3 regions of the Synechococcus sp. CBW1002 genome follow, and region 1 is predicted to be linked to each of the others. Evidence: predicted binding sites of a transcription regulator. Region 1 holds the regulator's gene; each other region holds the start of a gene.
The links. Region 1 encodes NtcA, which controls nitrogen genes in cyanobacteria. Its sites were predicted from a motif close to GTANCNNNNGNTAC; they were not measured.
Positions count from the first base shown of each region.

Region 2: H8F24_RS06010 (NarK family nitrate/nitrite MFS transporter) is a predicted target of NtcA. The motif match lies at 7,450-7,463, and genes of this name have one in related genera.
Region 3: H8F24_RS15420 (ammonium transporter) is a predicted target of NtcA. The motif match lies at 5,913-5,926, and genes of this name have one in related genera.

Region 1 covers NZ_CP060398.1:1,626,521-1,636,363, forward strand. Annotated here, with positions in the region: gene H8F24_RS07700 (alpha-mannosidase) at 1-824, shown strand, start outside; gene psbN (photosystem II reaction center protein PsbN) at 892-1,035, opposite strand; gene psbH (photosystem II reaction center phosphoprotein PsbH) at 1,121-1,321, shown strand; gene H8F24_RS07715 (TatA/E family twin arginine-targeting protein translocase) at 1,347-1,643, shown strand; gene pth (aminoacyl-tRNA hydrolase) at 1,764-2,426, shown strand; gene H8F24_RS07725 (DUF3146 family protein) at 2,494-2,751, shown strand; gene H8F24_RS07730 (resolvase) at 2,804-3,271, opposite strand; gene H8F24_RS07735 (DUF3084 domain-containing protein) at 3,282-4,517, opposite strand; gene H8F24_RS07740 (sulfotransferase) at 4,729-5,559, shown strand; gene ntcA (global nitrogen regulator NtcA) at 5,580-6,314, opposite strand; gene H8F24_RS07750 (cob(I)yrinic acid a,c-diamide adenosyltransferase) at 6,643-7,284, shown strand; gene dcd (dCTP deaminase) at 7,284-7,877, shown strand; gene H8F24_RS07760 (hypothetical protein) at 8,226-8,372, shown strand; gene thyX (FAD-dependent thymidylate synthase) at 8,452-9,177, opposite strand; gene H8F24_RS07770 (thioredoxin domain-containing protein) at 9,212-9,775, opposite strand.
Region 2 covers NZ_CP060398.1:1,254,303-1,264,145, reverse strand. Annotated here, with positions in the region: gene H8F24_RS06035 (ferredoxin--nitrite reductase) at 1-1,003, opposite strand, end outside; gene H8F24_RS06030 (hypothetical protein) at 1,318-1,521, opposite strand; gene H8F24_RS06025 (anthranilate phosphoribosyltransferase family protein) at 1,945-3,060, shown strand; gene H8F24_RS06020 (nitrate reductase associated protein) at 3,050-3,520, shown strand; gene H8F24_RS06015 (molybdopterin oxidoreductase family protein) at 3,481-5,685, opposite strand; gene H8F24_RS06010 (NarK family nitrate/nitrite MFS transporter) at 5,779-7,341, opposite strand; gene H8F24_RS06005 (molybdenum cofactor guanylyltransferase) at 7,687-8,310, shown strand; gene H8F24_RS06000 (GTP 3',8-cyclase MoaA) at 8,376-9,530, shown strand; gene H8F24_RS05995 (adenylate/guanylate cyclase domain-containing protein) at 9,554-9,843, opposite strand, start outside.
Region 3 covers NZ_CP060398.1:3,129,331-3,139,173, reverse strand. Annotated here, with positions in the region: gene H8F24_RS15455 (DUF3082 domain-containing protein) at 17-334, opposite strand; gene ispE (4-(cytidine 5'-diphospho)-2-C-methyl-D-erythritol kinase) at 331-1,284, opposite strand; gene rsmA (16S rRNA (adenine(1518)-N(6)/adenine(1519)-N(6))-dimethyltransferase RsmA) at 1,345-2,199, opposite strand; gene H8F24_RS15440 (hypothetical protein) at 2,293-2,562, shown strand; gene H8F24_RS15435 (YraN family protein) at 2,589-2,978, opposite strand; gene H8F24_RS15430 (pentapeptide repeat-containing protein) at 3,204-3,647, shown strand; gene H8F24_RS15425 (hypothetical protein) at 3,653-4,096, shown strand; gene H8F24_RS15420 (ammonium transporter) at 4,354-5,811, opposite strand; gene H8F24_RS15415 (P-II family nitrogen regulator) at 6,108-6,449, shown strand; gene H8F24_RS15410 (glutathione S-transferase family protein) at 6,607-7,863, shown strand; gene H8F24_RS20270 (M23 family metallopeptidase) at 7,946-8,662, shown strand; gene H8F24_RS15400 (DUF2808 domain-containing protein) at 8,659-9,246, shown strand; gene H8F24_RS15395 (hypothetical protein) at 9,462-9,611, shown strand; gene H8F24_RS15390 (glutamine synthetase III) at 9,753-9,843, opposite strand, start outside.

The DNA.
Region 1 (9,843 bases):
GGCTGGAGCGGGGGCCCCTCTGCGCGGCGTTCCGCTGGCGGGGCCGCTGCGGTACCAGCCCACTGCGGCTCGATGGGCGCCTGCGCGCTGGCAGCCCCTGGCTGGAGCTCAGCCTCGCGGTGAACTGGCGCCAGCGCCATGAACTGCTGCGACTCGAGGTGCCGCTGGCCTGGCCTGCCGTTCGCTGGGCCACCGACACCAGCGGCGGCGTGATCGAGCGTCCAGCCGAGCCCCAGACCAACCGCGAGCGCAGCCGCTGGGAAGTGGCGGCGATCGGCTGGCTGGCGGCGATCGGTGCCTCGGCTGCTGGGGGGGGCGAGCCTGGGATGGCGGTGCTCCTCGATGGACCTCAGGGGGTATCGGCCAGCCAGCAGGCGCTGGGGGTGTCGTTGCTGCGGGGCCCCACATGGCCCGATCCATCCGCCGACAACGGCTGGCAACGCCAGCAGCTGGCGCTGATGCCCTGCGCCGGAGGCTGGCGCCGCGGAGGAGTGCCGGCGGAGGCCCTGCGGCTGCGCGAGCCCCTCTGGGGGCGCCCCACGGCTACGGCCGGAGCCCCCAATCCGCCACCCGGTTTTCCCGCCCTGGCCGAAGATCTGCAGATGATTGCCTTGGCGCCCGATCCGGAGCTCGGCGTGGTGCGCCTCACAGTGCAGAACCTGGGCCCTTGCCGGCGCTGGCTCGATGTCGGGCCCGACTGGCAGCTGCTGGAGCGGGGCGACGGTCTGTTTCAGCCGCTGCCGCAGGAAACGGGAGCTTGGGTGCAGGCAGCGGTGCTGGGGCCCTGGGAGTTCGGCTTCTGGCGAATCCGCCGGCGGGCCTGAAGGTCAGGGTTGGCGCTGAGCTGAGAACTGCACTGGCGACACCGGTGACGATTCCGGGAACCGGTGTTCAGTCCTCGTGATCGTCGAAGGGATCGGTGAGTTGCTTCGAGGGCGGCCCGAAGGCCTGGTAGACGCCGAAGCCTGTGAGGGCCAGTAACACTGCCAGCACGGTGAGGGCAATGGAGAGGGCGGGCGAACCTGTGGATTCCATACGAGTCTCGAAAGCTGTCGCAGGCGGCCCTGGTGTGACCTTTAGAGTACCCGTCACGATTCCTTGATCGAGAGGACTGAGCTCCATGGCCCAACGCACCCCCCTCGGAAATCTGCTGCGACCCCTGAATTCCGAATACGGCAAGGTCGTTCCCGGCTGGGGCACCACCCCGGTGATGGGGGTGTTCATGCTCCTCTTCCTGGTCTTCCTCCTCGTGATCCTGCAGCTCTACAACAAGTCGCTCCTGCTCGAGGGCATCACCGTCAACTGGAACGGCGTCGGCTGATTCCTGACCCAGCCGCATTTCCTGCATGAATTTCTTCGGTATCGGCTTGCCCGAACTGGCGGTGATCGCCGCTATTGGCCTGCTGGTGTTCGGGCCCAAGCGGCTGCCTGAACTGGGCAAAACCCTGGGTCGGACGCTCAAGGGTTTTCAGTCGGCCTCCCAGGAGTTTGAGAAGGAGTTCCGCTCCGCGATCACCACCGAGCCGGAGCCGTCTGCGACCCCGGCGTCACCGGCGCTTCCTGAGGGGTCTGCGCCTGCAACGGCCAGTGGAGAGGTTGGGTCTGCCATGGCCAGTGGGGAGTCAGCCACGCCAATGGCCTGAAGCCTTGCCACTCCTTGTCACAAGCCTTTCGAAAGGTTGTGCTGTCTTCTCGAGGGGCTGAGCGGTGTTGCCCATCCCCCGCGCCGTAGCCTCGGGCAGACCTTTTCGGGGGATGTTTCCCTGCAATCCGTGAGTCCAACGCCTCCGGTGACCACCGAGACCACGCTGCCTGGAGTGGACCTGCGGCTGCTGGTCGGCTTGGGAAATCCGGGTTCCAAATACGTCGACACGCGTCACAACGTGGGCTTTATGGCCCTCGAACGCCTGGCACGCCAGGAGGGCGTCGGGTTTCGCCAGCAGGCCAAGCTTCACGGCTTGCTGGCGGAGGTGGGCCATGGCGATCGGCGCCTGCGGCTGCTGATGCCGCAGACCTTCATGAACGACAGTGGACGCTCGATTCGTGCAGCCCTCGACTGGTTCGACCTGAAACCCTCCCAGATGCTGGTGGTGGTGGACGACATGGATCTGCCCTTCGGTCGTCTGCGCCTGCGTGCCAGCGGAAGCGCCGGTGGACACAACGGCCTGCGCAGCACGATCCAGCACCTCGGCGCTCAGGAGTTTCCGCGGCTGCGCATCGGCATCGGCGCTCCAGCGGAGCATCCCGTCGAGCGCCGGGCCCGCACGGTGTCCCACGTGCTGGGGCGCTTCTCGGCGGACGAGCAGCCTGGCCTGGCCGCAGTGCTCGATGAGGTGGTGGCCGGCATCGACCTGATCCGCCGGCTCGGGATCGAGCGGGCCGGCAACCGCCTGAACAGTTTTTCGCTTCAGGCTGCGGCAGCCTGATGTCTGCCATGGGCTTTTGTCAGCCTTGATCTGCCTGTCGTGAGCCCTTCGCCGTGATGTATCCCTCGTGAGCCGCCTGCCCGCCACCACCGCCCAGCTGCGGGTCCTGCGCCAGAGTTTCAGCCAGCGGGTGCTGGAGGGTGAGGTGTCCGCCGGCGGGTTCCAGTGGACCTTCTGCTGGGCCTTCGATCGTGGTGAACTCAACGTGGAGCCCTCCCTGGGCCGCGCCCTGATCCAGGACGCTCTGCTGCGCTTTCTGCTCCAGGCCGATTACCAGCTCGAGGCCGGCGGCGACTACGCCTTCACCGTGCGCGCCAGTCTCTGAAATCGGGCTGGGCATCCCGGGCTCAGCGCGGAGCCGGACCTCCCCTTCTGGATCAGGAGCGCGGCAGGGTTCGACCCAGGAACCGTTCGAGCAGCAACTGCGCCACCACATCATCCCAGTCGCGGGGCGGCTGCCGCAGCCCTCGGGGCAGGCAGCGCCGCCAGCCCCGAGGCGGGAACAGCTCCCAGAAACGCTGCCGCGCCGCCAGGGTGCTGCCATGCTCCTCCACCACATGCACAGCAGCGATCGTCGCGAGTCTTGTCTGCCAGTGCCGGCAGCCGGTGCCGTTGCCCAGCACGATCTCAGCCACCAGCCCCTCGGCGCACCAGCTGTTCAGTTGGTGCCAGGTCGCTTCCGGGGTCAGCACAGCCGCCGCCACAATCCGCTGCCCCGTGGCATCGGTGCACACCAGGCCGCACTTGCTGCGGCCCGGATCCAACCCCGCCAGTCCGGCTCGCTGCTGCGGTGCATCGCCGTGAGGGATTCGATCACTCGGCTCGGGTGAGGCGTGGGTGGCCATGGCACGGCGTTCAGGGGCGTCCGTTGCGTGGCCGGATCCAGCGGAGCTCCACCACGATCGGATCGGGAGTGTCGGCATCCTGCACGGCCACGGCTTCCAGCTGGGCCGCCTGATCTTCCGGTCGCTCGCTCAGGGAGCGGGCCAGCTGGTTGAGCAGGGCCGCGTCGAACTGCAGGCCATCGGTGATCGAACCCTGGCGCTGCACCTTGGCGTAGGCGGCAGCGAGCAGCAGGTTCAGCCGGCTGTTGACCTGCTGGGGGCTGTGCACCTCCGGTTCGAGGCTGGTGGTGGCCAGCACGTCGCCCGCCCGCGCCACGGGGCGGTTCGGCCGCAGGTCTGGAAAGGCCAGCACCTGCTGCTCACCGCGCAGCACGTTGGCGGCCGAGAGCAGGCTCACCACCCAGGAGCCGGGGCGGGCCAGCAGAGTCTCCAGTTTGGCGATGTCGTTCCTTGGCACCAGAAGGATCTGGCGGTCCGGCGGCTCCCCCGGCAGCACCCGCTGGAACGCGAGCCGGTTGGCCTGCTGCAGCAAGGTGTTGATCACGTCCCGGGCCTGTTCCGGTCGCTCCAGAGTCACCTTGGCGGTGGCCAGGGGCTGGCCGCTGCTGATCACCACATCGCCGCGGCGCAGGGCGATGATCTTGGTTTCAAGGCCCTGGAGTTCCTTCTCCCCTTCCTTGATCTGCTCCTGCACCGCCGCCAACTCGGTTTCGGTGCGGCGGATCTCCTGGTCCCGGTTAGCCACATCGCGGCTGAGGCGATCGCGCTCGGCCTCCAGCCGGGCACGCTGCTGCTGCAGGGGCAGCAGTTCGCGCCGCAGTTGTTGCAGCCGCTTCTCCGCTTCATCCCGCTGGGCCTGGGCCCGTTTTCGCTCCCCTTCCACCCGCTTGGTGGCCGCCTGGGCTCGGCGGCTGGCCTGCTGGGCGGTGGCGCTGGCGGCCTGGGCACCGACCAGGTCGCGGCGGCTGCGTGCCAGATCGTCGCGGCTCTGCTGCAGCCTCTGCTCCAGCTGGTCCAGTTCGAACAGGCCCACCCGCAACCTTTGGCTCACCAGAAGCATCAGGCCCAGGGACATGGCACTGATCAGCGATCCGGTGAGCACCGTGATCAGCACGGCGGTGCGGCGCGGTCGCAGGTTGAACAGGCTGAGGCGCGCCTTGCCCACGCGGCTGCCGAGCCGATCACCGAGGGTGGAGAGCACGCCGCCCAGCACCAGCAGGACCAGGATCAACAACCAACCCGTCATCGCTGCCTCACCACGCCGTCGTTCCGCTGTCAGCCTTCGGATCCGGGGGATCCGAAGGCTGCATCCTGCAGCACAGACCCCGTCGTCCGACACGGTGCGGACAGTCTGGGGAGGCGTCCCGCCGGGTCTGATCCTTGGCCTGTTCCGGTGTCTGTGGTCCGGTCGGTGCTTCTGGGTCGTTTAATGTCTGGCCCGCCCGGCTTGCACCGCGATGGTTCCGGACTTCATGGTGATCGGGGCCCAGCGTTCCGGCACCACCTGGCTGCACAGGGTTCTCAGCCAGCATCCGGATCTGTGGCTCACGCCGGTCAAGGAGCTCCACTACTTTGACAAGCCCCAGATCCGCTTCGGCGTGTTCGACGCCGATGAGCGGCGACGCGCCAGGTTCTGGGACCTGAAGCGTTTCGCCCGCGATCCCCGCTGGTTCGGCCGCTACTGGTTCCTGCCGCGCAGTGATGCCTGGTATTGCCGCCTGTTTGGTCAGGGACGTCGCCAGGGCAAGCGGGTCGGCGAGATCACCCCCGCCTACGCCACCCTGGAGCGGCCGGTGTGGGAGCGGATGCAGCGTCTGGCACCGGAGCTGAGGCTGGTGTTCGTGATGCGCGATCCCGTGCTGAGGGTCTGGTCGGCGATCCGCAACCGGGTCCGCAAGGGCCAGTTCGACGGTGAGGCCGACATTGCCGCTCTGCTGGAGCAGGCCCGCATGCCCGGCGCCGTGAGCCGTTCCAACTACCTCCGCACCATCGAGACCGTCGAGGCGGTGTTCCAGCCCGCTCAGTTGCACTGCTGCTTTTTCGAACAGCTCATCAGTGATCCTGCAGCCTTCGCCGACGACCTGTTCGACTTTCTGGCCGCGCCCCCTTTGAACGAGCGACTGCGTCTGCCGCCGGCCGTCAACGTGGCCGCCGGCGGCCGGGAACCCCCCCTGGGCTTTCAGCGGGAGATGGCGCGCGACTATCTACCGATGGTGGAGCGTCTGGCAGAGCGTTTCGGTGCCGTGCCGCAGGGCTGGCTGGATCGCTACCGCAATCTGCTCAGCTGACCTGGTTGGAGTGGAGGCGGTCAGCTGAAGCGTTTGGCCAGGGCGATCGGGTCGAAGACCGTGATCTTCTTGCGATCCACCTGCACCAGCCCGTCGTTGCGCAGGTCGCCCAGCAGCCTCGTGATCGTCACCCGGGTGGAGCCGATCGCCTCGGCGATCGCCTGGTGGGAGAGGCGCAGGTCGATCGTGATCCCCTCCTGACTGGGCACACCGAAATCGCGGCAGAGCACAAGCAGAAAGCTCACCAGCCGGGAGGACATGTCCCGGTGGGTGAGGGTTTCGATCATGGTTTCGGTCTGCAGGATGCGGGAGGACAAGCCCTGCAGCAGCAATAGCCCGACGCTGGCATCGCGCTCAATGGCCTGGCGGACCGAGGTGGCGGGAGCGGTCACCATCTCCACGCGGGTGAAGGCGATGGCGTGATAAAAGCGATCGGATCGCTGCCCGGTGAGCAGCGACAGCACACCGAACAGACTGTTTTCCCGCAGCAGTGCCACGGTGATTTCTTCACCGGATTCGTAGACCCGCGATAACCGCACGGCGCCGCGACGCAGCAGATAGACCCGTTCGGCCGGATCTCCGGGAAAGAAAATGGTTTTGCCACGCTCCACGGTCTCGACGCTGCTGCCGCCGAGACCGCGCATCACTTCGAGAAGGGTGGCTCCGGCTCCGCCGGACACACCCGACCCGGTGCCAGCGGAGCCGCTGGGGGGAGGGGGGGCGTAACGGCTGAAGCCGCGAGTAGCGCCGACCATGACGGCGGGGCAGGAACTGGGAAGCTACGGAGCGACCCTGCTCTTTCTTGTAGCAACCAACACGGTTGCTGTCAGGGCCTCCGCTTCCGCTCCCGCTCGCCAGCCCCTGGCGCTCTGGGCCTGTGCGGCTGTTGACGCCTGTCGCAGCCTGTGCCGCCGTTTCCGCGAAACCGTCTGTTCCCACCAGGGATGGTGTGTGTGGCTTGTCCAGGGCGCAGATGCCGCTACATTCAGGTTCCAGCGCAGCGTCCGATCCCATCGCTTCGGTCCCTGTCCAGGTCGGCCGGAATGATCCGCTCGCCCGGCCCCATCGCCCTCCGGGATGTCCATGACCGCCAGTCTTGCCAGCCCCCAGGGCAGCCATCGCCCCTCCCAGCGGGGTGACATCTCTGTCCGGGGTCAGCGGCTGGAGGCCCGGCCTGAGCAGCGAACTGACCCTGTCCGCCCAGCGACTCGCGCTGTAGTGCCCCTTCGGCCCGTGCCCCAGGCCGAAGGGCTGCTTCAGGTGCACACAGCCCCTTTCCGCGGCAGCTTCGGCGCCGTGTTCAGCCAGGCCCTGCGCACGGCGGGTCTGGGCAGTCGCGTCCTGGTGAGTCAGTTTCTCAAAGGTGGCGTGGATCAGGGGCTGGGCCGCAGTCTCTGGCTTTGCGGCCGCCTGCAGTGGCTGCGGCCGGCGGTGCCCGCCTGCCTTGCGGCGCCCCTGCAGGCTGAAGCCGAGCAGGACCTTGCCCTGGCGGCTGTCCGGGAGGTGTGGGATTTCAGCCGCCAGCAGCTGCTGGCGGGCGCCGTGGATCTGATGGTGCTTGATGAACTGGGGCTGGCGATCGAGCTGGGTTATCTGTCTCTTCTGGATGTCACCGAGGTGCTGGAACAGCGGCCGGCTCAGCTGGATGTCATCCTGACGGGCCCGGCGATGCCCGCCGCTCTGATGGCCATGGCCGATCAGGTCACCCAACTGCGCCGCGGCTGATGCTCAAGAACGACCGCTGGATCAAGGAGCGGGCCGATGCCGGCATGATCCATCCCTTTGAAGACCATCTGGTGAGGCATCTCGAACCCGAGACCTCCAGCGCACCGGTGCTCAGCTTTGGTTGTTCCTCCTATGGCTACGACCTGCGTCTGTCGTCGCAGGAGTTTCTGATCTTTCGCCATGTCCCCGGCACGGTAATGAACCCGAAGCGGTTCAATCCAGCCAATCTGGAGCCGGCCCCCCTGCATGAGGACATCGATGGCGCCTTTTTCATTCTGCCGGCCCATTCCTATGGCCTTGGCGTTGCGATGGAGAAGCTGAGGGTGCCGCCCAACATCACGGTAATTTGCCTGGGAAAGAGCACTTACGCCCGGCTTGGCATCATCGTCAACACCACACCCGCTGAAGCGGGGTGGGAGGGCCATCTCACGCTTGAATTCAGCAATTCTTCCGGCGCAGATTGCCGCATCTATGCCAACGAAGGTATCTGTCAACTGCTGTTCTTCGAAGGCGATCCCTGCGACACCACCTACCAGGATCGTGCCGGAAAGTATCAGGATCAGCCCGAGCGGGTCACCCTGGCCAGGGTCTGAACCGACTGGTAGCCCGGGCAATGAAGAGCCCGTCATCCTGCTGCTCTGCGGTCCTCATGGCCTGCCAGGCCATGAGGATCAATGGCGCCATGCTCTGTTCCGTGAGCGTCCGTTCAACCCCATGGCTCGCTGAATAGCGCCCAGGCAGGGAAAACCGCTGCTGCACAGGAGGACGGGCTGGTCGTTGATCCAGAACACTGGATCTGAGCCTGTGGTGGGTGCTGCCACTGCCGCCCCGGAGGTGTCGACCGGGGGGGTGCTGCTGCTCCCTGAGCCCGCGGCACTCTGTGGATTTCTGAGTGTTGCCCCGGACTCGTTGGAGAGGCGCTGGCGAATCTTGTCCAGGACTTGGCCATAGCCTGCCCCACCCTGCTGCTGCAGAATGCCTTGGACCGATCCGGCCCCTGCCGCATCCAGAAGCATCTGGGCATGGCCTGCCGATCCGGCCAGCCCGCCTGTGGCCACAGCCATCCCGAGCAGGGTCAGGAGCAGTGAGTCGCGGACGGGAGGGAACACGGGAGCTGCCAGGTAGAGAGGCGATCAGGCAACTTCAAGTTTGGCGAAGGATCGCTGCTCAGGGGGCAAGACGGGCCTTGTGCAGCCGGCTTTTCGCGTACCAGTCAGCAAATTCAGGTGCCCATCGCTCCAGGTGGGGCCACATCAGATCGCAGAGGGCGCGGATTTCCTGTTGGGCATCGAGCTTGGCCCGCAGATCGAGAAAGTGGAGGAAGGCCCGCAGCGAAAAGCTCACCACAAAGTGCTGGCGGTAATCGAATGGCAGGATGCCGCGGGCATGCTCTTCGGCAAAGCCAGCCGCCAGCAGGTCGCGGTAGCGCTCAGCGGCCTGTTGGCAGAGCTGCAGATCGATCGCCCGCTGCTCCTCGCTGTAGAGGTAGCGCTTGCCCTGACGGTCGCTGTAAGAGCCCACCGGCCGCAGGTAGAACACCTCCTCCAGCTCCATCGCCCCATCGGCGGCGCGGCAGATGCGTTCGCCCGTGTAACGCATCGATTGCACATCGAAGCTCACACCCACCCGATGCGTGCGGGCCTGCTGCATCACCGAGTGGGGGAACCAGCCCACATTGAGAACAATCTGCGCATGCTCCAGTGGTCCGAAGTGGCCGCGCTCACCTGCCAGCAGACGCTTGATGCAGATCTCCCCGGCCTTGGCCTCCTCGGGCCAGCTGCCGGGGTCGGCGGCGACGAAGCCCTCGCTGTAGTCCTGATGCATGGCCGCATAGACGCACCGCTGCGGCTCGGGAGTGGCGGCGATCAGGGCGACCCGGAAGCGGGGATCCATGGGGAGGGGCGTGGGTGCTTGGGTGGGCAGGGCGTCAGCCGTGGCTGCGGGGATCCGCCATCACGGCCGGTGCCTGGGCCGTGTCGGCCAGAGTGCTCACGGCGCCGACGCCGGCCAGGCGCGGCAGCGGCGTGCCATCGATCAACGCCTCGACCAGGGCGTTGAGCTCAGGGGCGCTGCGGGCTCCGAGGGAGCGGCCCACGGATTGCCCGTTGTTGTCGAACAGTTCCAGCTGGGGAATGCCATTCACCTCGTAGCGCTCGATCTCCGGCAGCCAGCGCGGATTATCGACATTGAGCAGCACCACGTTGAGGCGATCACGATGCTGCCGCTCCACCGCCTCCATGGCCGGCGCCATCGATCGGCAGGCCTCGCACCAGTCGGCGTAGAACTCCACCAGGCTGGGCCGGCCATTGCTCAGGGCCACCGGCAGATCCAGCGACCGGCGGGCCAGCTGCTCCAGCGGGGCTTCCGGATGGAGACCTCCCCGTAACCACACCAACGCCACCGCCAGTGCCGCGGCGATCATCGCCAGCAGCACACGCTCGCGTCGGCCCAGGGGGATCGAGGGCGGGGAAGGATCGCTTGGGTTCGCCATCTGCCGCAGGGAGCCGACCGGCACTCTGGCAGTTCAGCGTCAGCCCTGACCTGAAGACCTTGCTAGCG
Region 2 (9,843 bases), 370 kb from region 1:
GGCCCACCCAATGCAGGCCGTCCTGCTTCTGGGCATGCACCCCCAGACCATCACGCGGGGCGCGGCAGACGAGGTTGCTGCCATCGTGCGGCCGCACCGTGTCGGCCGCCGCGGTACCGGCGAATGCAGCGAACCGGGCGAGCACGGCGGTGCGGTAGTCGTCGAGCCCCAGGGCATCAATCAGATACATCAACCGGCTCTTGTTGCGCACCTCCCGGTTGCCCTGATCCTCGAAGTGGCGAAGCACCGCAAGCGTGAATGTGGGCAAGTGCTCCGGCGGAAGCCACACGCCCAGCGGGAGAGCCAGGGCATTGCGCTGGGCGGAGAAGAAGCCTCCAACCATCACCGTGAAGCCAAGCTCACCACCACTGGCCCCACCGCTCCAGGCCGGAAGAAAGGCAAGATCGTTATGCAGAAGGAAACTGTCTGGCGCCCCTCCCACCGCCACATTGAACTTGCGGGGCAGGTTGCGGGGACCATCCGGAGCGAAGAGCCGCTCCTGAATCGCGCTCACCAGTGGTCGTGTATCGAAAACCTCCTCGGGATCGATGCCGGCCAGTGGATTGCCGGTGATGTTGCGGGGATTGTCGTGGCCGGATTGACGGCTGGTGAGGCCCACCCGCTCCATCGCCGCCAGCAGCGGGGCCATGTCTTCGAACAACAACCCCCGCAGCTGCAGGTTCTGGCGGGTGGTGATGTCGGCGCTGCCATGCTCGCCGCAGCGATCCACGGCTTCGGCCAGCACCTCCAACTGCTCCGCCTGAATCACACCATTGCGCAGCCGCAGCCGCAGCATGAAGCGCCCCGGCGTAACCGGCCGGAAAAAGATACCCAGCCACTTGAGATGAATGGTGAGGGTGGCCTCATCCAGGGATTCCCACCCCTGTAGAGCGAGATCTGCAAGCTGGGGCTCCAGATCGAGGCCACAGAAGTCGGCTTTGGCCTGCTCGAGTTTACTGAGCTTGGGCTCAGCTGACAGATCGGTTACGGGAGGGGTCTGCATAAAGAAGTAGCGCGCCCATACGGCGCCGGAACAGGAAGCAGAGGAGGCATGACGTGACCTCGAAAGCCCCACCACGCCGGCATCCAGCAGAGCGGTGGGGCCGGCGAGCGCCAATGAGGGATACGCAGCCGGCAAGAGTCGTCGGAGACGGCAGCCGAAACAGCAGCGCCAGTACCCGAATCACGCGATCGCCACATCCTGAGGCGGAAGCTTCAGGGCTCGTGTCACTACCGCTACGGAATCTCGCCGCGCCCCCATCCCAGCTCCCAGACCAGGCTGGCCCGGGACACTCCCTGAATCCGACCCGCCGAGACTCAGCGTTCGCCGAGGGTCTGCCAGAGCGTCGCCTGATGGGCAATCACCGGCACCGGACCCGACCGGGAAGCCGCTCCCGAGGAGCGCGGCAGCGAAGCCAGCAGCTGAACAGCGAGCGAGCCCACCACGAACATGCCAAGGAAGGCGAGGGCCACCCCCAGGGGCGAGGCCTGGGCGCGGGTGACCTGCAGCGGCGCAGCCATGGCAGCAACCAAGCTGATGAATGGCATCAGTATGAGCGGCCCGAATCCTGGAGAGGCGCCGCCTCCGAGAGGCCTGCGAAGGGGGCGGCCGCCTGGGAGGCCCTCAGATCCAGAACGCTCCAGCCATGCAGGACACCGAGCAACAGTCCAAAGGAAGCGGCGAGACGCACGGGAACAGGGGACGTTCGGGTGACTCTCTCGGCCCACGACGCGCCTTGATGCAATGGTTGGTACCGAACCGATCGACCTGATCGCCCCGTCGCATCTTCAGGAAAGAATCAGTATCGCTTGATACTTCTTCGCAGTGATGGGCTGACACCGTGCGCTTGGGCCCCGTGCGGCTCAGGCCACAACCCGCACAGTTCCGCATTCAGCTGTGGAAAATACTGGTGCTGGTGGATTCAGTGCCGACCGTCCATGTTGATGCCAGCCACCTCGAATCCCGCGCCAGATCCCACGACCACCCTGGAAGCCGCAGCAGCATTTGCCAGACAGCCCAGTGATGAACGCCAGCGATTCAAGCTCTATCTCAAGAAAATCGGCAGCGGTGAGCACACCAGCCAGGGCCTCAGCCGCAGCGAAGCGCGGGATGCTCTGGAGCTGATGCTGCGCGGCCTGGCCAGTCCAGCCCAGATCGGTGCCTTCCTGATCGCCCACCGGATTCGACGACCGGAGACCCAGGAACTCGCCGGCATGCTGGATCTCTACAGGGACCTCGGCCCCGCCCTCCACACCACCGAGCGAGCGGTCAGCTTCGGCATGCCCTTTGATGGCCGCACCCGCACAGCCCCGATCTACCCGCTGACCAGCCTGGTGCTGGCTGCCGCCGGCCTGCCGGTGGTGCTGCAGGGCGGAAGCCGGATGCCGGTCAAATACGGGGTGACGGCCATGGAACTGTTCGCCTCCCTGGGCCTCGATCTGCTGCACCTGCCGCTGGCCACCGTTCAGGAGGGGCTCACTCAGCAGCGGTTGGCCCTGATCCATCAGCCCGATCATTTCCCCCTGGCGGAGCGGCTCACCGAGATTCGGGAAGATCTGGGGAAGCGCCCACCCGTCGCCAGCCTCGAACTGCTCTGGACCGCCCACCGCGGTCCCCATCTCCTGGTGAGCGGCTTCGTGCATCCCCCCACCGAATCGCGGGCATGGAAAGCACTGGATCTGGCGGGAGAGGAGGAGGTGATCACCGTGAAAGGCCTGGAAGGCAGCACAGACCTGCCGATCAGCCGGGCCTGCATCACCGCCCGTGCGCGGGGTGACCAGATCGAGCGGATGATCCTCCATCCCCGTGACCATGGCTGCTACGACAACGATGTGCCCTGGCTCGAGCTGGACAGCTGGAGCCAACAGGCGCTGGCGGCCCTGGGCGGACAGGGCCCGCTGACAACGGCTCTGATCTGGAATGCAGGCGTCTATCTCTCTCTGGCGGGGGTGCAGGCCGATCTCGAGCGTGGCCTGGCCATGGCCCGGAACCTGGTGAACAGCGGCGCCGGTCTGACCCAGCTGCAGCGTCTGATCCAGTGGAGGGCCGATGCGTCCTGACCAGGCCAGTCAGGGCAGCCATTGCTTTGATTTTGAGCACGACTTCGTCGGCAACTGGCGCTGCATCCCTCTCTGTGTGAGGCGCAAACTTGATCTGGCCGGCATCAAACTTCGCCTCAGCCACTGGCTGGCGATGCCCGAAGCGGAGCGGCAGGAGCTGGTGCTCTGGGGCGACGATGCCGAGGCACTCCGGGCCCTGGCCACCCATCTGAAGCAGCGCACCCGGGACCTGCCGGATGGCGAAGCCACAGACCTGCCGATCGCCAGCCAGGAACCCTGGCAGCGGGGAGGTGAACCGCCCGTGGCGGTCACGACGGCCGCCGCCGAACTGGGATACAGCCTCAGCCCGGAGTGCTGGCTTGCCCTGTCAGAACTGGAGCGCTTCGCCCTCTGCAAGCTGGCCCGCCCCGGGCACGACCATCACAACCTCGCGGCCGCGCTGATCGAGGTCTTCCCTTGAAGCTGTCGCGCCGGCGCCGGCGCAACACACACGGCCGCAGCCTTGAGTTCCGGCTGCTTCGAGATCGGGCAGGCCTGCTCGTGCAACAGGGCATTCACCTCACAGGCCTGCTCCTGCATGAATCCCCAGTGCATCGGCAGAAAAACCGTGCCTGGCCGGATCCGTTCGGTGATGTCGACCCTGGCGGTGATGCTGGCCCGGCGTGAGCTGATCGAGGCCAGAGCTCCGCTCTCCAGGCCCAGGGATTCGGCATCGTCGGGATGGATTTCCAGCAGGGGTTCGGGATGCATCGCCGTGAGCCGGGGAACACGGGCCGTGCGGGTCATGGTGTGCCAGTGGCCGAGGTAGCGCCCCACCGTGAGTACCAGGGGATAGGCCTCACTGGGGGGCTCCGCCAGCCCCATCGGCTGCTCGGCGATCAGGCGGGCGCGCCCACTGGGGGTCGCGAAGCGCCAATCGGTGTACAGCCGCCGGGCTTCGGTGGTGGGCTCGGTGCCGATCGGAAAGGGCCACTGCTGGGGCCCCTCCAGACGGAGAAGATCGTGGCTCAGACCGGAGACATCGCAAAGACGACCGGCGGTGAGCTGCACGAACTCGGCATAGACCTCAGCGGCTGAGGCATAGGTGAACTGATCCACAAAACCAAGGCGGCGACCCACCTCGGCAAACACCTGCCAATCGGCACGCGCCTGGCCGGGAGCGGGGCGGAAGCAGGGGCAGAGGGTGACCCGTCGCTCGGAGTTGGTCATGGCACCCTCCTTCTCGCTCCACTGGGCAGCGGGCAGGATCAGATGGGCGTACTGAGCTGTTTCCGTCTCCGCATAGGCCTCGCTCACCACCACCAGGGGACAACGCAGCAGCGCCGCCTTGACCCGTTCAAGATTGGGCAGGCTCACCAACGGATTGGTGGCGGCGACCCACCAGAGATCGAGTTCGCCCGCCTCCATCGCTTCCACCTGCTGCCAGGCCGTGAGCCCGGGGGCGGGGCTGATCGCACCAGGCTGGAACCCCCAGACCTGCTCCACCGCCCGGCGATGCAGAGGATCCGCGACCGTGCGATAGCCGGGCAGGAGATGGGAGAGGCCACCGGCCTCCCTCCCCCCCATCGCATTGGGCTGTCCCGTGAGCGAGAACGGTCCGGCGCCGACACGGCCGATCTGACCGGTGATCAGATGCAGGTTGATGATCCCCGCCACGGTGGCAGTGCCTTCGACGCTCTGGTTCACGCCCATGGACCAGAGGCTGAGCACCGGACCGTCACCACCCCAAAGGGAGGCCACAGCCTGCAACTGCTCCTCGGTGATGCCACAGATCCGCGTCACCCGATCGGGAGTCCAGGCCTGGATCAACTGCGCATAGGCCGCAAACCCCTCGGTTTCCCCCTCGATGAACTCAAAATTGATCCATGCCTGCCGCAACAGCAGATGGCCAATTCCGTGCAGCAGCACGAGATCGGTGCCCGGGCGAATCGGCAGATGCAGATCGGCGGCGGCAGCGGTGGCGGTGGCGCGCGGATCCACCACCACCAGCTGCAGGGATCCAGGCTGGCGCCGTTTGCGCTTGAGCAGACGTTGGAACAGCACCGGATGGCACTCCGCCATGTTGGTGCCGATCAGAAAGGCGACGCCGCAGTGGTCAAGGTCGTCATAACTGCAGGGCGGGCCATCAGAGCCCAGGCTGCAGGCATAGCCGGCCACAGCCGAACTCATGCACAGGCGTGAATTGGCATCAAAATTGTTGGTCCCGATCGCCCCCTTCAACAGTTTCTGGGCGAGGTAGTAGTCCTCGGTGTGAAACTGGCCGGAGCCATACATGGCGATCGCGTCTGCCCCCTTGCCAGCCAGACTCGCCTTGATCTGGTGCACAATCCGCTCCAAGGCCAGATCCCACGAGATCGGCGCCAACGGATCATCCAGGCTGGCGCGATAGAGGGGCTGCAGCTGCCTTCCCCCATCCAGCGTGTCGCAGACCGTAGCTCCCTTGACGCAGACCTGTCCGAGACTGGAGGGATGCTGCCGATCGCCCCGGGCACCCCAGACCGGCAGGCCATCGTCACCTCGACGGGTTGGCTTGCCTTTCGAGGCCGGCGGCATCAGCTCAAGCCCGCACCCAACTCCGCAATAGGGGCACTGGGAGCGCAGGGAGGAGGCAGCGGAATCAACCATGAACAGACAACGATCACAATGGAAAAGGCAGGCCATCGGCCTGCCTGATGTCGACGGTCGTGGTGGAGAACCAGGCCTCAAAACAGCGGGCAATCAGCCCACGGGGGAGGCGGCAGCAACGGCTTCACCCTCATGCTGATCAGCGAAGGAGCCCTTGGGCTCATTGAGGAAGAAGTAACACATGAAGCCCACGATCAAGCCAGCCACTCCCAGGATCTGGAAGAAGGCACTGTTGGAGGCAGCAATCACTTCAGGCGAAGGCTCCGCCGAAGCGCCACCCATCCAGACGGGCAGCAGGCTGTAGATCGTGAGGTAAGCCACGGCCCCCACATTGCCGTAAGCCCCGACCATGCCAGCGATCTGGCCGGTGACCCGGCGCTTGACCAGCGGCACCATGGCAAAGGTGGAGCCTTCGCCAGCCTGCACAAAGAACGAGCAGGCCATCGTGAGCACCAGGGCCAGGGCAATGCCAGCATTGCCGGTGAAAGTGCCGGGCTTGATCATGCTCATTACCAGATAGCCGATACCCAGGCCGATGGTGAGAAATCCCATGGTCGACTTGCGTGAACCGAGCTTGTCGGACAGCAGGCCGCCGCCAGGACGGGCGATCAGGTTCACGAAGGCAAAAGCGGAGGCCAGGATGCCCGCCGTTGCCTTGGGAAGGTCAAAGGTGGTTTCAAAGAAGGTGGGAAGCATCGACACCACCGCCAGCTCGGACCCGAAATTGACGATATAGGTGAGCTCCAGGATCGCCACCTGCTTGAACTGATAGCGATCGTCCTTGTCGTAGGTGCGTTGACCCAGGATCAGGGCCTTGTTGGTGCGGATAATGCCCCAGGTCTGGAAGATAAAGAAAACCAGCACCAGGAGCAGGGCAATCGTATATCCACCCGCATCAAGGAACTTCACTTTCTGGAGGCGCCAGGCCAGCACCGCCAGGATCGCCGCGAAGGGCACATTCATGCCGATCAGACCCCAGAAATCCTTGATCGATGTCACCTCGAGACCAGCAGTCTTAAGGGGCTTTTGATAGGTTTTTCCGGGGGGCGTATCGGTTACATTAAAATAATAAATCAATCCATAGACGGCCGAAATGATGCCCGTCAAGGCAATTGCACCTCGCCAGTTCAGAACAGCACCATCCACTTCAAAACCACCGGAGAATGACAGCCAGCCGGCCACGATCACCAGGGTCAAGGCAGAGAAAGCCGAGCCGAAATTTCCCCAGCCGCCATAAATCCCTTCGGCAACGCCAATCTCCTTGGGGGGAAACCATTCAGCCACCATTCGGATGCCGATCACAAACCCGGCGCCCACGATGGAAAGCAACAAGCGGGCCACAACCAGCTGGTTGAAATCCTGAGCGGCCGCAAACATCAGACAGGGGATCGCCGAAAACACCAACAACGTGGAGTAGGTAATTCGGGGTCCAAACTTGTCGAGCAGCATTCCAATCAGAATGCGGGCGGGCACTGTCAGGGCAACGTTGCAAATCGCCAGGGTGCGGATCTGAGGAACGCTGAGCCCAAATTCGGCCTTGACCGTGGTGGCCAGGGGTGCAAGGTTGAACCAGACAACGAAAGTAAGGAAAAAGGCAAACCAGGTGAGATGCAGTGTCTTATATCTGCCCTGGAGTGACCAGAGTTCGGCAAGCATGTGAAATCAAGATGGCGACCCTCACCTCTCGAAAATCGGGCGGAGCCTTTGAGCGGCGCACCATGCCAACCGCTCAGGCATTAGACCAGCTCACACCAAACCCGCGATGTAGCCAAAGTTACGGATGGTCATCGAGCAGCCTTCATGCCGGACTGCATCGCTGCTTGTATCGATCCAGGAAGACAGACCAGGAAGACAGAGCAATGGTTCAGCCACCCTCCTTGGCATTCTCAAGCCATCTGATCAGCGAATGTCTTGACCAGACCTCTGACGATTGTGGACGGCAGCGTGATCCTCGCAAGCAGCAGCTACTGCCGAAATCCACCGGCTGAGCAGTGCTGATCCTTGCTGCGCAGCTGCCTGCTGAGCGGTGGTGACAGCCGCCGCATGGGACGCGACAAGGCCCTGTTGCCCCATCCGGCCGGCGGCACCTGGCTGGAGCGGGGGCTGCGGCGGCTGGCCGCCCTGGAGCAGCCGATCACCCTCTGCAGCCGCCATTCGTCCCACCTGGCCCTGGCCGCAGGGTTGGCGCAGCCCCTGGGCGTGCCCTTGGATTGCTTCGAGGAACCACCCCCCTGGCGAGGGCCGCTGCGGGCCCTGGCGCGGCTGATGCACCGGCACCCGGACGACGCAATCCTGCTGCTGATGCCGGTGGACATGCCCTGGCTGGAGACCCAGAGCCTGCGGCAGCTGCTCGAGGCCGCAGACCAACACCCCCACCAGTTCTGCCTCGCCCACGACGGCCAGCGCCTGCAGCCCCTGCTGGGGGTCTACCCGAACACGCCAACCGTGCGCCGCGATCTGGAGGATTGGCTGGCACTGGGCCATCGCCGTCTGCAGAGCTGGCTGGATCGCCAGCCGGTGCTGCCGGTGAGGCTGGAGCCCTCCCAGCTGAGGAACTGCAACCATCCGCACGACTGGCCACACGACGGGCCAGCCGCACGACCGGACAAGGCAGCCGGGCCGTGACTCGCCAGCCCAAGGCATAACCCGGCAGGCTGGGCGGAGCCGAAGCCTCAAGGGCTGATGCCCGCGTGGACCCTGCCGCCTCAGCCCCCCCAGTCCCTCTGCTCGATCGCCTCCACCGCACGCCGGGGGTGCTGCGGCTGTCGCTCACGGCCCGCTGCAACCTGGCCTGTCCCTACTGCTGCCCGGACGATCGGGATCCGCCCGAGCTGCTGACCCTGGCAGAACGGCGGCAGCTGGTCGAGACCGCCGCCGGGCTGGGCTTCTCCTCGCTGCGGCTCACGGGCGGGGAGCCACTGCTCTATGCACCGCTCGAGGAGCTGATCAGCAGCCTGCAGCCGCTGAAAGGTGGTGCCGCCAGCGGACAAGGCAACCGCGGCCAGGGCAGCCAGCTGCGCGAGATCGCCCTGACCAGCAACGGGGCGCTGCTCACGGCGGAACGGGCCAGGGCGCTGCGGCAGGCCGGGCTGGATCGGATCACGCTCAGCCTTGATGGCACCGATGGCGCCAGCGTGGCCCGGATGGCCGGTCTGGCCAGCACCGCCCCGCCTGCAGAGGCCGAGGCGGCACGGGGGGAGCGGCTGCTGCAGCGGGTGCTGGAGGCGATCGAGCACGCCCGCGCCGCCGGCTTCGATCCGGCCCGGGGGGAGCTGAAGCTCAACGCGGTGATCGCCCGCGGCCGCAACGACGACCAGCTGATCCCGCTGGCGGCCCTGGCGCGTCAGCGGGGGGTGGAGTTGCGCCTGATCGAGTTCATGGATGTGGGCAACCGCAACGGCTGGGACCCACAGCAGGTGCTCAGCGCCGCCGAGATGGTGCGGCACATCGGAGCCCACTGGCCGCTGCAACCGGTGGGGCGTCCCGCCCAGGGCACCGCCAGCCGCTGGCGCTACCTCGACAACCCGGGGTCTTCAGCCGGCGCCGCGCCGCTGCATGTGGCGGTGGTGGCCTCGATCAGCGCCCCCTTCTGCGGCGATTGCAATCGCCTGCGGGTCACCTCCGACGGCGTGGCCTACACCTGCCTGTTCGCCAGCGGCGGCAGCGACCTCAAACCCTGGCTCCGGCCGGCCACAGGAGCATCAGCGGATGCGGCGGGACTGCGGGCTGCGATCGGGGCACTCTGGCAACAGCGGCAGGACCGCTACAGCGAAGACCGTAGGGAGGCCGTTGGCACGACCGCGGGCCGAGCCACTCCGGCAGAGATGGCCTACCTCGGCGGCTGAAACGGCTCAAGCGGCTGAAGCGACTACGACGCAAGTCGGCCCTGCAGCCAGTACGTGGTCATCTCCCCCACGCCCTTGATCGGCACCTGGCCGCGACGTTCGGTGGCATAGGAGCCGGCCAGCTTGCGGCAGGTGGCTTGACTGATCTGGATCCGGCCCGGCTCCCCGTTCGATTCCATGCGGCTGGCCACGTTCACGGTCTCGCCCCAGAGGTCGTAGATGAACTTGCGGCGCCCGATCACGCCGGCCACCACGGGCCCGCTGTGGATCCCGATGCGGAGAGCGAGCGACCCTGCCACCGGAGCCTCGACCT
Region 3 (9,843 bases), 1.5 Mb from region 1:
TGCGAGGTCCCCGAGCTTAAGGACTCTGCTCGCTTCCGGCAGGCACCAGGCTGCGCAGGAACACCAGAAACAGCCCCAGGCCGATGAAGCCAAAGCTGAAGGTGGCCAGAAAGCACATCCCCACCACCAGGGTTTTCACGGCGGTGGCGATGCTCTGGGCCATCGCCGAGCCGTAGCTGGGCGGATGGTCGATGTAGTACCCCACGACCCGCTGGCTCACCCCCAGGCTGAGCCAGCCCAGCAGGGCACTGGTGAGGGCACCCGAGAGAAAGCTGAGCGGGCCCTTGCGGGGCTGGGTGGTTGTGGAGGGCGTCGCCTCCTCGGGTTCACTCATCGGTCGGCACAGGCGAGTGGGTCCAGGCTGACACCGGAGCTGCTGCAGCGGCAGCACCAGGCCTCGAAGCCAGCGTCCCTCAGTGGTGTCGCCAGGTGTTCCAGGGCCCTCTCCGCATCGGCCACCGTGCTGAACAGGGCAAACAGGCTTGGACCAGACCCGCTCATCGCCACCTGCTCGGCCCCCGGGGCCTGCCGCAGCAGAACCAGCCCCTCACGGACGCAGGCCACCTCTGGCTCCACCACCGTCTGGAGATCGTTGCGCAAGAGCGGCCAAGGGCCATGGCCCTGCAGAGCCGCCAGCAGTGGCCCCTGCCGCAGGGCCTGACGGCGCTGCTCAAAAGCGGATTCACCCTCCACATAGGTGGCCTGCCTCCGCAGGCGGCATAACCCGTAGGCCCAGGGGGTCGACACGCTCACATCGGGATGCTTGATCAGCAGCACCCCGAGGCGCGGCGGCTCGGGCAAGGGCACCGGCTCCAGCCGCTCACCTCGCCCGAAACAGAGCTGGGTACCGCCGACCAGGCAGTAAGGCACATCGGAGCCGAGCTCTGCCGCCAGATCCAGCAGTTCGGAGCGATTCAGTTGCAGATTCCAAAGGGCATCCAGGCCCACAAGGGCCGCCGCCGCGTCACTGCTTCCTCCCGCCAGCCCCGCTCCGATCGGGATCCGTTTCTCCAGGCGCATGGACGCTCCGAGGTCGAGCCGACCCACGTGGCGCCGCAACCGATCCGCAGCCTTCACAATCAGATTGTTGCCATCACTCGGAAGGTCAGACCGATCACTCGACAGTGTCAGTTCCGCATCAGGGCGCGCCTGCAGACACAGCCGGTCTTCCAGATCGAGGGTCTGCATCACCATGGCCAGCTCATGAAAGCCATCCGGCCTCAGACCCAGCACTTCCAGGTGCAGATTGATCTTGGCGGGGGCCCGCACAATGAGCTCAGCCATGGCAACAGGCGGCGGCGGCATCTGCCGCGTGGACTTGGCCTGAGTCTGCAGGAGCTGGGTTCAGCACTCAGTGGAGCTCGATTCTCCTCCGCTTGATTGAACCTGAGAGCCATAGGGCTCCAGGGCCGTAGCCAGGGCCACCCATTGGGCAGGTGAGAGCATCTGGGGTCGGTCCTGAAGGTCGATCCCGGCCTCTGCCGCCACGGCAAGCAACTCCTGGTCACCCACAAGGCCGCAGAGACTGTTGCGCAACATCTTGCGCCTGGCGGCAAAGCAGCGGCGCAGCAACGACTCCACGGCCCGGGCCAGACGGGGTTCAAGGCGGTCGGAAGCCGCCATCGGCTCCAGGGCAATCACTTCGGACATCACCTTCGGCGGCGGCTGAAAGCACCGAGGCGGCACACTGCAGACCGAATGGCAATGCGCCAGCAACTGCATCCGCACACTCAGCGCCGAGTAGGCACTGCTGCCGGAACGGGCTCGGATCCGCTCTCCCACCTCCTGCTGCACCAGCAACACCAGGCGTGCGTAGGGCGGCTCCACGGGCCGATCGAGGCGGCCCAGCAGCCTGTCCAGCAGGGGTCCCGTGATGTTGTAGGGGATGTTGGCCACCACTTTGTCGGCTGCTGGCAAGGCAACCACGAGGGCATCGCCTTCGATCAAATGAAAGCGGTGATCATCTGAAAAGCGCTGTCGCAGGCCTTGAACCAGGTCACGATCCAGCTCCACCGCCTGCACAGATGCCGCCGGCGAAGCCAGAAGCCGTTCCGTCAGGGCTCCGCGTCCAGGCCCCACCTCCAGGACCCGATCTTCAGGCCCAAGCTGAGCGGCGGCCACGATGCGATCCAGAACGCTCTGATCGATCAGCCAGTGTTGGCCAAAGCGTTTGCGCGCCCGGTGGGCAGCGAAAGTCATGGCAGGCCGGGAACAAGCATCCAGATTGCAGCGCCACAGGCCCAGCCTGGCTATCAAGAGAGAAGCCTTGCTCGTCGTTGCGAGAGATCGTCCATGCTCCGCCACCCTCCGAACCTGATCTGCATCGGCTGCGCTCTGATCGGCACGGTGCTGTCCTGGCCGTCACCTGCCCAGGCCGGCAGTGCAACCGCTGAATCGGTCTGGGACAAGTCCAATGCCCTGCAGCGGGCCATGGAGCAGATCCCTGCCGGAGCCACGGTCACAGGGCAGCGCTGCGAAGAATTCGGGGTGGGATTCAACAACACCCGCTACCGCTGCTCGGTGGAATACACCACTGATCCGCCCCCGACCCAGGCGCCCTAGGAGCGGTGGTTGCCAGCAGACCACCCTCAACCCAGACCAGCCTCAATCCGCAACCAGCGCACCGCATCCAGCCCCACCGGCAGCGGTACCAGAGCCAGCACCACCTCCACCGGCCGATCTCCCAGATGGGGATGGGCTGCCAGCCAGCACGCCCATGCCCGGGCCAGACGCCTCCGCTTGATCACGCCGAAGGCCGCTACACCGCCTCCATCACGGCCTGAACGCCCCCGCGCTTTCACCTCAACCAGCAGCAACCGCCGGGGCTTTGCCAACACCAGGTCCAACTCACCCCAGCGGCACCACCAGTTGCGGGCAAGCACGGTCCAGCCATGTCGCTGCAGCAGCAACGCCGCCCAGTCCTCTGCCCCCTGACCCCGCTCCCGGGTGGAGGCTTTGCATCGTCGGTGGAGTCCCATCGATCCAGAGCATGGGGTGACTTGAGCAGAGTTCCCCAGCGGTGTCATCGCGGCAGGAAGACCGTCCCAAACTTTTCCTAGGGTTGGACCACCCGTCGATTCGCTATGGCCAGGGCCTCCCAAGGAGCCTCTCCGAGCCTGCTGGACCTGGTGCCATGCCACTCCGCAGGGCTCAAACTGGAACGTCTGGGCCGCTTGCTGGCTGGATGCCTGAGCGCCATCGTGATGCTGCTGGGTGTTCTGAGTTGGGCAGCACCTGCTCCAGCAGCGATGGACTATGCCAAGCAGGTGCTGATCGGGGCGGATTTCCGGGAAGCGGATCTGCGTGGTGTCACCTTCAACCTCACCAACCTGCGCGATGCCGATTTCACTGGAGCCGATCTCCGCGGCGCCAGCCTGTTCGGCGCAAAGCTGCAGGACGCAAGCCTGAGAGGAGCGGATCTGCGCGAAGCCACTCTGGATTCGGCGGTCTTCAATGGAACCGACCTTCGCGATGCGGTGCTTGAAGATGCCTTTGCCTTCAACACCCGCTTTCAGAGTGTGGCCATCGATGGTGCCGACTTCACCAATGTTCCATTGCGCGCCGATGCGCTCAAGACTCTCTGTGCCTCAGCCAGCGGCACCAACCCAATCACTGGTCGCGACACCCGCGACACCCTGGGATGCTGACCATCATGAGCTTTGATGCCCATAGCCTGGAACGATTGAAGCAGCTGGGACGAGCCTTACCACAGCCGCTGCCTTTGCCTCAGCCCAAGCCAGCGCCTGGCCATACGACCAGTGAGCGACGCCATCAAGTTGAAACCGAAGAGGACCCGGCCGAACTGTTTCGCCAGCTGATGCGGGTCAGTCCCGACGGGACAGTGCCGCCCCATCTCATGGATCGGTTACGTCAGATGGAGGTGAAGACATCCAGCAACCCTGAGCCCGTGAAGGCAGACGCTCTGGATGACAATCGGCGAGTCCGGTCCAGCGGCCAACAACGGCAAGGGCGGCAGGGGAAGCAGCGAGGCAAAACAACCGAAAAAGCCGGACGACATGAAGCCGAACTGAAGAGTCAGAATCAAGAACTGTATGCCGCTTTTCAGCAGCTTCTGCTAGAAGACGATGATGGTTGATGGTTGATGGCTAACTAAATAGGAAAGACCATATCGCTGATGCTTTGTTGCGCATGTCATCAAAAATGCGAGAAGAAGGCCCCCAACAAAAGAGAATCAAGAAACATGTGTCTTATCTCCTGATTCAAAGAAACTCCTAACCTTTAAGGGCCTCCCCTGTCGACAAAAAAAATCACCGATCCGGAGAGCAAGCCCAGGAGCGGTGATTGAATCAACAAAATTCTGAAACCCTAATGAGGATTATCGGAATTTAAAGTTCACTTTGCAGAAGATGCAAAGTCGGGATAAGCTTCCATGCCATGCTCGCTAATGTCGAGACCTTCGATTTCTTCAGACTCTGACACCCGAATGCCTCCAAACATGGCACCAATGATCGACCAAACGATCAAAGAGGTGATCACAGCGAAAATGCCATAGGCAAGGACGCCGACGATCTGATAGCCGAATTGGGTGAAGCCATGGCCGTAGAACAGGCCTTTCTCCTGATTGAACAGCCCAACTGCAAGGGTTCCCCAGATTCCACAGGTGCCGTGCACGGAGAAGGCACCAACCGGATCATCAATCTTCAGGCTGTCGATGAAGGCAACCGAGAAGACCACGAGGCCGCCACCGATGAAGCCCATGACCCAGGCACCAGCCATCGAAATGCCGTCACATCCCGCAGTGACACTGACCAGACCGGCAAGGATGCCATTGATGGTCATGGTGAGGTCGGGCTTTCCACCTCGAATCTGGGAGATGACAGTTCCGGAGATCGCACCACCAGCAGCACCCAAGGTGGTGGTCACGGCGATGTAAGGAACAGCCTGATCCATGGCGAGTTGGGATCCAGGGTTGAATCCATACCAACCGATCCAGAGGATCAGGCAACCGAGAGTCGCAATGGCCATGCTGTGACCAGGCAAAGCCATCGGCTTGCCGCCTACGAATTTACCGATCCTGGGACCAAGCAGGATTGCACCGACCAGGCCAGCCCAGGCTCCGAAGGAGTGAACGATCGAGGATCCAGCAAAATCAATGAAACCCCCGGCTTCGCCACCGAGACTGGAAAGCCATCCACCATTCCATTGCCAAGCGCCGGCAATGGGATAGAGAAATCCAACCAAAATCAGCGAGAAAACAACAAACTCGCCAAACTTGATCCTTTCAGCAACAAGTCCGGAAACGATTGTGGCCGCCGTAGCAGCAAATGCAACCTGGAAGAAGAAGTCAACAGAAGGAACAAGGCTGCCTTCGGTGACCATTTCAGCAGTTACTTCGGGATCAAAGAAAAGCCCGTTGAAGTACAGCCAACCATCAACCAGCGCATCGCCGTACATCAGCGAAAAGCCAATCAACCAATAGGCGCTTGCCGCAAGAGCAAACACAATCAGGTTCTTCAGCAGAATGTTGACAGCATTTTTTTGCCGGCACATTCCCGCCTCCACCATGGCGAAACCGGCGTTCATGAAAACGACGAGGATCGCGCAGACAAAGATGAACATGTTGTTGGCCAGGAACGCTGGCGTGAGCTCAGGGAGCTCAGCCGCGTGGGCCGACAGGTTGAAAACGCCCAAACCAAGCAAGGCCAGTGGCACGCAGGCCAGCCAGGTGAGGGAGCGTTGGGATGAGAGACCCCGAATGCTGCGAACAATCAGCGACGGAGCCTCAATGAGACTGGCCTCCTGCAGACGCCTCGAGGCGGTGCGTCTGGGGGCGCGCGGAGCAACTGTCATGGAGCGTGATGACTCAAAAAAAAGCAGAGGCTGCACGGGAGTGGAAGGCCATGAAGCCCTTCCCTGAGGTCCAAAAGTGCTCGTTAAGGCACCTTTGCTAAGTGTCCGTCGCTACCAAATCGCCAATCCGTGCCTCCAGGGGCCTGTCATTCCTCAATCCACACCGTCTGGCTGATTCCCATGCAAGCGGCAGCTGTGTCAGCGATTCGTCGCATCTGCCGTTGCATCTGGCAACATTTGCTACACACCTCCGGGCGGACCCTGACAAAGTGGAGATCCAGCCACTTGCCAAAGCCTTGAAACAGATTCAGGCCATCATCCGTCCCGAAAAGCTCGATCCCGTCAAGGACGCACTGGTGGAACTGGGCATCAATGGGATGACCGTAACCACCGTCCAAGGCTTCGGCAAACAGATGGGGCACACAGAGGTGTATCGCGGTGTGAAGGTGGAAGCACGTCTTCTCTCCAAGACTCTCCTGACCTTGGTGGTGACTGACGATAGCTGTGACAAGGTCGTGGAGGCTCTGCTCAAGAACGCCCAGACCGGTGAGATTGGCGACGGCAAGATCATTATTACCAACGTCGAAAATGCTATTCGCATCCGGACCGGTGAATCCGGAGATGTCACTCTGATCTGAAGCTCACTGATTTGAAGCTCACTGATCTGATTGCTTACTGAAAATTCCTTTATTGATCAGTTCGCTCCTTAGTCCTTTTGGGCTGAGGGGTGTTTTTATTATGTGGCTGGTTTTGTGAGCGTCACGAGTAGAGGCTCGATACTCCATGATTGTTGTCATGCCTTCCGAACTTTCGCCAATCCCATTCGAGGCCTGCTTGCCACTTGACTGGCTCAGCCTCGAGACGCTTGCAGCTTCACTGGACGATCCTGTTGAAGGTCTGACCAATTCCCAGGCGACCTTGAGGCTGTTCGGACAACCCGAGGCTTCCGTTCGGGTCACCCTGTACCGCGACCACCACGCCTGGTGTCCGTATTGTCAAAAGGTCTGGCTGTGGCTGGAGGAGCGGCGGGTTCCCTATCGCATCCGCAAGGTCACGATGTTCTGCTACGGCGAGAAGGAGTCCTGGTACCGCCAACGGGTTGCCTCGGGGATGTTGCCCGCTCTGGAGATCGATGGACATCTGGTTACCGAGAGCGATCGCATCCTGGAGACTCTGGAAACAAGTTTTGCTCCACTCGGTCCAGGCATGAACGATCCCACTGTGCTGCCCCTGCGGCGCCTGGAACGCCAGATCTTTCGATCCTGGTGTCAGTGGCTCTGCACACCGAGCCGTTCCATCGACGACGACAGTCACCGCCGTGATGCGTTTCGCCGTGCTGCCCAGTGCATGGAAGCAGAGCTGCAGCACACTCCTGGCCCCTTCCTGCTGAGTGACTTCAGTACGGCTGACCTGGTTTTCGTGCCTTATTTCGAGCGGATGGCGGCTAGCCTCCTTTACTACAAGGCTTATGCCTTGCGTCAGGAGCATCCAGCCATCGATCGCTGGTTCCAGGCCCTTGAGCGACGCCCCACGTATCTCGGGACCCAGAGCGACATCCATACCCACGCCCACGATCTGCCCCCTCAGATGGGTGGCTGTTATCCCAGTGGCACGGCTGAACAGCAGGCCATCGCCAGTCGAGTCGATCGAGGTCCATGGCCCATTTGTGAGCCCGACCCCGAAACGTCTGCACCCGTGCCGCCGGATGCTGCGGCCGTAGCCCTCGCCAGGGTTCTGCGGCATCGGACTGTGCTGGTGGCGCGCCAACCCTCCAACAGCGGCTTTGATCAGGCCCTGCGTGCTGCTCTCACCCGCCTGATCCAGGGGACGGCATGCATTCCACCTCCAGGCAGTGCCGTCCGGCTGCGTGACCTGCGGGATCACATCTGCGTTCCGCGCGATATGCCGCTTCATTCAGCCCGGCTGCTGCGCCAGGCCCTTGAGGACACAGCAAAGCTCGATCCACGCAGCCCCGACGATCAACCACCAGCCCTCTCACAGCGCCATCGCCGGGATCAGGATCCGCGTCCATTCCTGACAGCCAGTCGCTGAAGCTGTCCCTGCCACTGGACGGTGGCGCGGCTTCAGTTCACCGTGTGGCTGTTCTGGTCGTTCCGCTTGAACGGGTGATGTGATGGCCGCTTCAGGCTCTCTGGCCCTGCTGCTTGTTGTCCTAGGGGGAGCCCCAGCCTGGGCGTCATGGGACGAAACCGCAGCGCCGGGAATTCCCCCCAGACCAGCGACCATTCCCACGCGTCTGGCGGTGGCCGATGTTCTGCCATCTGCTGGCTCGTTGGACGATCGCGCTGCGGACCACAGCAACGCGGTTTCAGGTGTGCAATCCATTCCTCCACTGCTGGATCCCTTGGCTGGAGCGACCCAGCAGGTGGATCCCTGGGGTTGGCGCTTTTCCGAAGCCCGCGGAGCCTGGAGAATGCATACGGGCCTCGACCTCGCCGCACCCGCTGGAACTGGTGTGCGAGCCAGCCTTGCAGGGACCGTTGTTCTGGTTGAATCCGTTGGTGGGTATGGCCTCACCGTGGTGCTGGCTCACACCAGCCAACTTGAGACGCTCTACGCCCACCTGGAATCCACGGATCTCCAACCAGGCGATGCGGTCCAGGCTGGCCAGCCGATTGGCCGCGTCGGCATGAGTGGGCAGGCCACCGGTCCCCATCTTCATTTTGAACTGCGACGCCGTGGCGATGTTGCGGTTGAGGCACTCGACCCCACCCCCCATCTGACTCGACTTCTACCACCACCAGTTCTTCCGCCGCTTCCAGAGTCAGCACCGGGAACGTTGGCAGCGCTCGCTGAGTCCAGCCAAGCAACCAGTCAAGGCGCGCCATGACCTCCAGCTTCGACATCACAAGGCTGAATCCTTGGAAAAGGACCCGGGTTGGATTGGGGCTGTTGTCCTGTCTGGCTTGCGCAGCAGTCTTCCAACCCCTGAGAAGTGGAGCTGTCGAGCTACGCGGCAGCACGGTGTTCCTCAGAGCCCCCTGGAAAGTAGATCTGAGGAGTTATTACACCAATGTCTTCGAGCGTTGGGCTGAGTACTACTTCACCCTCACCCTTGCCGAGGATGCTGGTGCATCACTCGGCGGTCTCACCATTCAGCAGACTCGCGGTGCAGACTGGCAATTCCCCTTCAGCCCGGAGAGAACCCGGGCCTTTCTAGGGCAACCCCGTCACGGTGGAGCTCCAGTCCCGGTTGAAGCCAGCTTTGACCCAAGTCTCCGCCGCTTCAAGCTGAGCTTCCCAGAGCCGATACCGCCCGGAAACACGATCACAGTGATGATCAAGCCATGGCATAACCCTGCCCAGGCTGATACGTACATGTTCCAGGTAGAAGCCATTCCAGCTGGACCCAACCCAATACCATCAGCCGTTGGATCAGGAACCCTGCGGATCTATTCCATCGATCGTTATTGATTCAACAGCCTGGGTATCTGAGTGTTCGCCAATCTCCATTGGTTGTACTCACTTCAACCCCAATTCCGACCGGACCGCCCACGGCACCACCCATTTCCTGCCACCAACTGATCGCTTCACTCCAGGCTGACTCGAGCGAGTCATAGAGATCATCCAGAACCGGGTGAGGCATGCCCTGCAGGTCGACCAACCGATACAGGCGTGGACCAACGGCATTGAAGCCGCCACCTCGCTCGAAAGGGCGCGGTGGAGACGAGCTGGACGTGCTGCTGCGCAAGGAGGGAGAACGGGAAGCGCTGGCAGGCGACATCGATGCAGACATCGGCAAGCAACTCAGAGACCATCAAGGATCATCGCTCCTGTGACAGCTGCTGACTGTCACCTTTACGACATCTTCAGAAGCTCACGCTCCAGGGCGCCAGCGCTGCTTCGGCAGAAAGCCCCGAAGGGCGAGCCTTCGGGGCCAAGAACAACCCGATGTGAGTAGGGGCTGAATCAGGTCAGACTCAACGCAAGAACAGCATCTCCTGGTAGGAAGGCAGGGGCCAGAGATTGTCGTCCACCAGGGCTTCCAGCCCATCCACTGCAGTGCGCAGG